Regions from separate parts of the Phyllobacterium sp. UNC302MFCol5.2 genome, predicted to be linked through region 2. Evidence: riboswitches for the same ligand, from Rfam matches in the RefSeq annotation. Region 2 holds a riboswitch; the other holds the start of a gene.
The links. A riboswitch is a leader RNA that binds a small molecule or an ion and turns the genes downstream of it on or off. The one in region 2 is predicted to bind S-adenosylmethionine.
Positions count from the first base shown of each region.

Region 1: linked by a shared signal. The riboswitch ahead of metA (homoserine O-succinyltransferase) and the one ahead of BR48_RS0105245 (O-succinylhomoserine sulfhydrylase) in region 2 are both predicted to bind S-adenosylmethionine.

Region 1 covers NZ_JMLL01000012.1:169,036-172,419, forward strand. Annotated here, with positions in the region: partial or broken gene BR48_RS24725 (recombinase family protein) at 490-1,166, shown strand; gene repC (replication initiation protein RepC) at 1,223-1,426, opposite strand; SAM-I-IV-variant riboswitch at 1,844-1,950, shown strand; gene metA (homoserine O-succinyltransferase) at 1,992-2,930, shown strand.
Region 2 covers NZ_JMLL01000010.1:668,519-671,902, forward strand. Annotated here, with positions in the region: gene BR48_RS0105230 (EAL domain-containing protein) at 1-253, shown strand, start outside; tRNA gene BR48_RS0105235 (tRNA-Gly) at 358-431, opposite strand; gene BR48_RS0105240 (2'-deoxycytidine 5'-triphosphate deaminase) at 493-1,584, opposite strand; SAM riboswitch at 1,662-1,741, shown strand; gene BR48_RS0105245 (O-succinylhomoserine sulfhydrylase) at 1,805-2,998, shown strand; gene BR48_RS0105250 (MmcQ/YjbR family DNA-binding protein) at 3,005-3,340, opposite strand.

The DNA.
Region 1 (3,384 bases), on a different contig from region 2:
GGGCCGCGCGATTCGCGCTCGGCCGAGCTTGTGCGATTTCAAGGACCACAAACAGGAACATTTGCCCAGGCGAATTGATGAGCACCGGAGCGAAAACCCGGGGCGCGGCCGCCGCCATCGTCAACGGTACCGTCCGCGATTTCGCCTAGGTCCGCGCACTGGGCTAAGCGGCGGATGATCGCGACGATCAATCAATTGTTTCTGGGGCCGGTTTACTTGGAGTGACGCGATACTCGCGATGCAATCGCGAACTGTTCATAGTCTCCATTCTCCAATGGATTCCAAATAGCGCCGCGCCCCTTCAACTTTTGGGCGTTTGATGTGCGGTGGCATGGCCTCAAACATTCGACAATGATCCTGTGCATATGTGGGTTCGGGAGCAGATAGTCGATGTCTGCTCAGATTGAGCTTGCGGCCTTGGAGACTAACAAAGGGCGATCGGATGTCCGCAAAGTTGCGCGCGGTGATCCGGTTGGCGGCTGTATAGCCGGAGAGGTGCTGGTAGTGGTACGTCTTGATCGCCTGGCGCGATCCGTCAGCCATCTGCTGCAAGTTATCGAACAGCTGGAAGCCAAGGGCGCGCATTTCCGCTCGTTGCACGATCCGATCGACACCTCCACGCCGCAGGGCATGTTTTCGCTGCAGGTCTTGGGTGCCGTTGCCCAGCTCAAGCGTGCCCTGATGTCCGAGCGCACCAAGGTGGGCATTAAAGCGGCAAAGGGCCGCGGCAAGCTTCCCGGCAATCCTGGCTTGCGTGCGCGACTGCCGGAAGCCATTGCGAAGGCGTCGAGAGCGCGACAGCACACTCATCTAGCGGACCTCACCACTACCATGGTATCCTGGTTGCCCATCGTGCAACGAATGCGGCCGGATCATCCATGGGAAGACGTAACGCGCAGCCTCAACCGTGAAAACGGCCAGAATTGGTCGATCGATCGCCTGCGCCGGTCGGCAAGGCGGTTGGTCAGCGAAGGACTGGCTGATCCACGATCCTTCCCCTCCCCTCGCCGCTTACCGGAAGACCGGCTTATGATGCTGATCACAGGCATTGCCAATGCAAACCCCGACCTGACACTTCGCGACATCGCCGCACAGCTCGAAGGTATGCACGAGGCACGTCACGCGGTTCGTCGCGCTGGGCCGCCTCCTCGGTCAAGCACCTGCTGACCGGGCGCGAAAGCTCGGGCTCGTCCGCGTATAGTGGTCTTCATGCGCTCATCCTTCACGTCGCCGCCACCAGTTGCGGGCGCACGCCGTTGGCTTTGAGGGCTGCTATCAGCATCGGTCCTACGGTAAACTCCCCTGCCCTCGCCTTTTCGGTCAGGACGTGCAGATAGCCCCCAACTGAGTTGATGGCTTGTGCCCGCTCAAGGATGATGCAGGCAATGACAATGGCGGTGTTTTCCTGGCCAAACACACTCCTCATAAGCCGAGGGCAAAATACCAAGGTAGCCCCGCACCTGTGCGGCCGTCGCTATCGGCTCCCGCCAGGTACCAATACCGCTTGGCGCATAGTCGGCGATCTCCGGACGGGCCTTCATCACCAGGCCTAACGGATAGGTCCTTGTCGCATCCTCTGCCCTTGGTTGGTTGGGTCGAGATTTTGCCCTTGGCTGTTTTTGAAGCGAGTTCAATATCAGATGAAGAGTCGTTGTTTGAATTCTGTTGCTGCGGCTCAGATTGATACTCGTTGGCGCTCGGAATCTTTTCATTTACATGACTTTCCAACAGTATAGCCACTACCTGGCTGAGTCGGTTGAAAAGGCGGCGGCAGAACCTGCGCAAACGCCGGATGCCGTAGCAAAAGAGACTTGCGAAGTTGCGATGGTCTGCGTAGAAGTGGGTTCGACATCAAGAGTTGGGTTGACGCCCAACGCCAACCTGCGCTCCGGGCAAGGTGGTACTTCCGTCAGGGAGGATGTGGCCGAACCGGCAATTATACGGATTTAGCTACCGGCGTCTGTCCAGCGAACCAACAGGAACGCGCGATAATGCCGATAAAGATCCCCGACGATTTGCCCGCACGCCGCCAGCTCGAAGCCGAAGGCGTCAATATCATGCGCGAACGGGACGCGGTGCGTCAGGACATAAGGCCGCTGCGGATAGGATTGCTCAATCTGATGCCCAACAAGATCAGCACGGAAACGCAGATCGCAAGGCTGGTCGGCGCAACGCCGCTGCAGATCGAACTCACCCTCGTTAGGATAACCAATTACGTGGCGCGCAACACGCCGGTGACGCACATGGCATCATTCTACCGTGCCTGGGAGCAAGTCCGTGCCGAGCGGTTTGACGGATTTATAATTACCGGCGCGCCGGTCGAGCATCTAGCCTTCGAAGACGTGCAATATTGGGATGAACTCCGCCACATTCTAGATTGGACGCAGTCGCATGTCCATCACTGCCTGACTATCTGCTGGGCAGCCCAAGCTGCGCTTTGGCATTTTCACGGCATCCCGAAGCACGACCTGTCGGCAAAGGCTTTCGGCATCTTCAACCACGGCAACCTCGCGCCCGCTTCGCCATATTTGCGCGGTTTCTCCGATGACGTGCTTATGCCGGTATCGCGATGGACGGAGGTTCGGCGCGACGACATCCCACAGGGGCGCGGCATAAACGTGCTGCTTGAGGGGGAGGAGACGGGGCTAGGTCTGGTCGATGATCCTTCATGCCGGTCGCTCCACATGTTCAACCACCTCGAATATGACACGAACTCACTTGGCGACGAGTATTTCCGCGATCTCGCAAACGCACCTTCAATGCCGCTGCCTCGCAATTACTTTCCCGATGACGATTCGTCATTTAGGCCGGCGAACCGGTGGCGCAGCGCTGCCCATCTCCTTTTCGGCAATTGGATCAATGAGATCTATCAAACCACGCCTTTCAACGTGGACGACATAGGCATGATACCGCGACAGCTGGTAGGTTAACGCGATAAGGAAAGTCGCTGATTTACGCGCGGATTCTTTGACATATGTAAATGAAATAGAAGCTTATTGGTATTTAGCTTCCGTTCGACCTTGACCCGATTTACTCAGTCCCGCCTGATCTGAATCGGAATCCAGGTAGTATGGATGCTACGCGGGATGGCATAAGCAGAGACCTAGAGTTTGCGCGCTTTAAGTCGAGTGCGAGTCGTTGATTTCCAATCGTATCACCTCACCTCTCAATAGAGCGTGAGCAATGGAAATCCCGCACGCCCTCCCCCACTTCCGTGTCGGATCTATGCCAATGACTGGGAGCGACATCCGGAAGTCGGTTAGCAATTGGATAGAGCGTGTCCAGGTTTGGCCCGTGCGGCTGCCACTTTATTGCAGCCATCGCGCGGTTCCCGGATAGTTTAGCTCATCAAGACTGCCGTCACCACACGCGACGCGAAGTCGG
Region 2 (3,384 bases):
CAAGGTCAATGTCATAAAGCTGGATCGAGCCTTTACGAACAGCGTCGGCACAGAGTCTGTGAAGGTCTCGATCGTGCCGCAAATCCTCGGAATGGCAAATTCACTAGGACTTGGAGTTGTCGTCGAGGGGATAGAAACTGAGGCGCAGTATAGCTTTTTTGCATCTGCGAGCCCTCACTGTTGTGGACAAGGCTGGCTTATCTCCCGTCCAATGCCTTTCGACCGCTTGATTTCCTTTAAGGCCGATCATTGAACAGGGTTCAGAACAGTTACTCACTGCCTCGATGAGGTGTCTTGTGGTCGGCTACCAGCGTAAAAACGGCATCGTAAAATATCAGTTAAGTCATTGAAGATTGATGGAGCGGGTGAAGGGAATCGAACCCTCGTATTCAGCTTGGGAAGCTGCTGCTCTACCATTGAGCTACACCCGCATTTCACTATCAGTGACCGCTGACAGCGGTCTTTGTCAAGGGGTCGCGAGCGGCTCCGCCGTCAGCGGAAGTGCTTTGAAAGCTTCAGGCCCTGCGCCTGGTAGTTGGAGCCGAGATCAGTGCCGTAGAGTGCGCGCGGGCGCTCCAGCATGTGCTCGTAGATCAGGCGTCCGACGATCTGTCCGTGTTCGAGAATGAACGGCACTTCATGGCTGCGCACTTCGAGCACGGCGCGGCTGCCGGTGCCGCCCGCTGCCGTATGGCCGAAGCCCGGATCGAAGAAGCCGGCATAGTGCACGCGGAATTCGCCCACCAGCGGGTCGAACGGCGTCATCTCGGCCGCGTAAAGCGGCGGCACGTGGACCGCTTCGCGCGAGACGAGGATATAGAACTCATCGGGATCGAGCACGAGTTCCCGGGCGCCGCGATCATGGATCGGCTCCCAGAAGTCGAAAAGATCGTGGACGCCGCGTCGGTCGACATCGACGACGCTGGTATGATGCTTGCCGCGATAGCCGACAAGGCCATTCTGGTCGCCGGTGAGGTCGATTGAAAGGGCGATGCCGCCGCCGGAAATATTGGGGGTCTCGGAGGCGACGAGCGTCTCGGCGGCGTGAAGTTCCGCAAGCTCTGTTTCCTCGAGTTGCGCACGCCCCGTCCGGAAGCGGATCTGCGACAGGCGCGAGCCGGTGCGGGCGACGATCGGGAAGGTGCGCGGGCTGACTTCAAGGTAAAGCGGGCCATGATAGCCGGCCGGAACCTTGTCGAACTCCTGCGCGCCATCGACGATGACCCGTGTGAAGATATCGAGGCGCCCGGTCGAACTCTTCGGATTGGCTGAGGCTGAAACCTCGGCAGGAAGGGCCAGGCTTTCCAGGAGCGGAACGATATAGACGCAGCCGGTCTCGAGGACCGCGCCCTCGGTCAGATCGATTTCGTGCAGTTTCAGGCGGTCGAGCTTGTCGATGACCGGCGTGCCTGGGCCCGGCATGAAGCTCGCGCGTACGCGGTAGGCCCGCTTGCCGAGGCGCAGATCGAGGCTCGCCGGCTGGATCTGGTCGACGTCAAATTCGCGCTCGGTCTTGAGTGCTCGCGCCTCAAATAGCGCCCTGATGCCGCTATCGGCCAATATGCCCGCTTCTCGTCTCGCCATGTCGACCATCCATACAAAGAGACGAAAAGCTTTAGCGCCTCACCCGATTGACGCAAGCGGCCAAGAGGATTAAAGCACTTTTATCCCGTGGTGATTTGGCCGGCCGGCTTGCAGCCACGTAAAATAATTTGCTAAAAGAGGCCCGGTCTCGTCCGGCCTTTTTGCGATTCCCGCAAGGCCGGTTTTTTATTGGCCAGTTTTCTGGCAGATTGAGACAGCGATGACCAAGGATACCACCCGCAAACTGCGTCCCGCCACCCAGCTCGTCCATGCCGGCACCCTGCGTTCCGGCTTCGGGGAAACCTCCGAAGCCTTGTTCCTGACGCAAGGTTTCGTTTACCCGTCCGCAGAAGCGGCCGAGGCGCGTTTCAAGGGCGAAGAGCCCGGATTCATCTATTCACGCTATGCCAATCCCACGACCGACATGTTCGAAAAGCGCATGTGCGCCCTCGAAGGCGCGGAAGATGCGCGCGCAACCGCTTCGGGGATGGCCGCCGTTGCTGCCGCAATCCTCTGCCAAGTGCGAGCCGGTGACCACGTGCTTGCCGCGCGGGCGATGTTCGGCTCCTGTCGCTACATCATCGAGACCATGCTGCCGCGCTATGGCGTTGACTTCACGCTGATCGACGGCTCCAGGATCGAGAATTGGGAAAAGGCAGTTCGCCCCAACACCAAGGTGATGTTCCTCGAAAGCCCGACGAATCCGACGCTCGAAGTCATCGATATTGCCGCCGTCGCCAGGGTCGCGAACTCTGTTGGCGCCAAGCTGATCGTCGACAATGTTTTCGCAACGCCGCTCTTTCAAAAGCCGCTTGAACTCGGCGCCCACATCGTCATCTATTCGACGACCAAGCATATTGACGGCCACGGCCGCTGCCTCGGCGGCATGATCCTTTCCGACAAGCAGTGGATCGACGAAAACCTGCACGAATATTTCCGCCACACGGGCCCCGGGCTTAGCCCGTTCAATTCCTGGGTAATGCTCAAAGGGCTCGAAACGCTTGCAGTGCGCGTACACCAGCAGACGAACAATGCGGCGAAGATTGCCGACTTCCTTGCCGGACATCAGGCCGTCTCGAAAGTGCTTTATCCCGGCCGCGCCGATCACCCGCAGGCCGATATAGTCGCCAAGCAGATGAGCGGTGGCTCGACGCTGATCGCCTTCGAGGTCAAGGGCGGCAAGAAGGCTACGTTTGCGGTCGAAAATGCACTCGATATCATCCAGATCTCCAACAATCTCGGCGATTCGAAGAGCCTTATCACCCACCCGACAACGACGACGCACAAGAACCTGACGGACGAGGCCCGTGCCGAGCTCGGCATATCCGATGGACTGCTGCGGCTGTCCGTCGGGCTCGAAGACGTCGATGATCTCATCGATGATCTCGATGCGGCACTGAACGCCTCGCGCTAGGGCCGGCTATAGCTGGTGGCGCGCCGACACTGATTTTGGCGCGGCCTTCCGCCATGCCATCGCCATGGCATGGCGCACGACATCGGGCTCGGCCATGGCGAGGATGACAAAGGTCGCACCTTTCTCGCCCCAGCCGCCCGGCACCGGTTCGAACATGTCTGCAGAGGTCTCGCGCATCATGGCTTGGTCGTCGCGCGTCAGCATCAGAACCCCGCGCTGTTTTTCCGGACGCAAGGTGGCGAAGATTTTGTTGCTCACACGGAAATCGGTCGTGCCAAAGTGGCTGCTCTGCGTGCTTTCCGGAAATGAGTGCGCCATGGCGGCGAAGGCTTCCAGGGTCATCATGACTGGCTCCTTTTGCATCCCCGATCCTACCAAAGGAACCG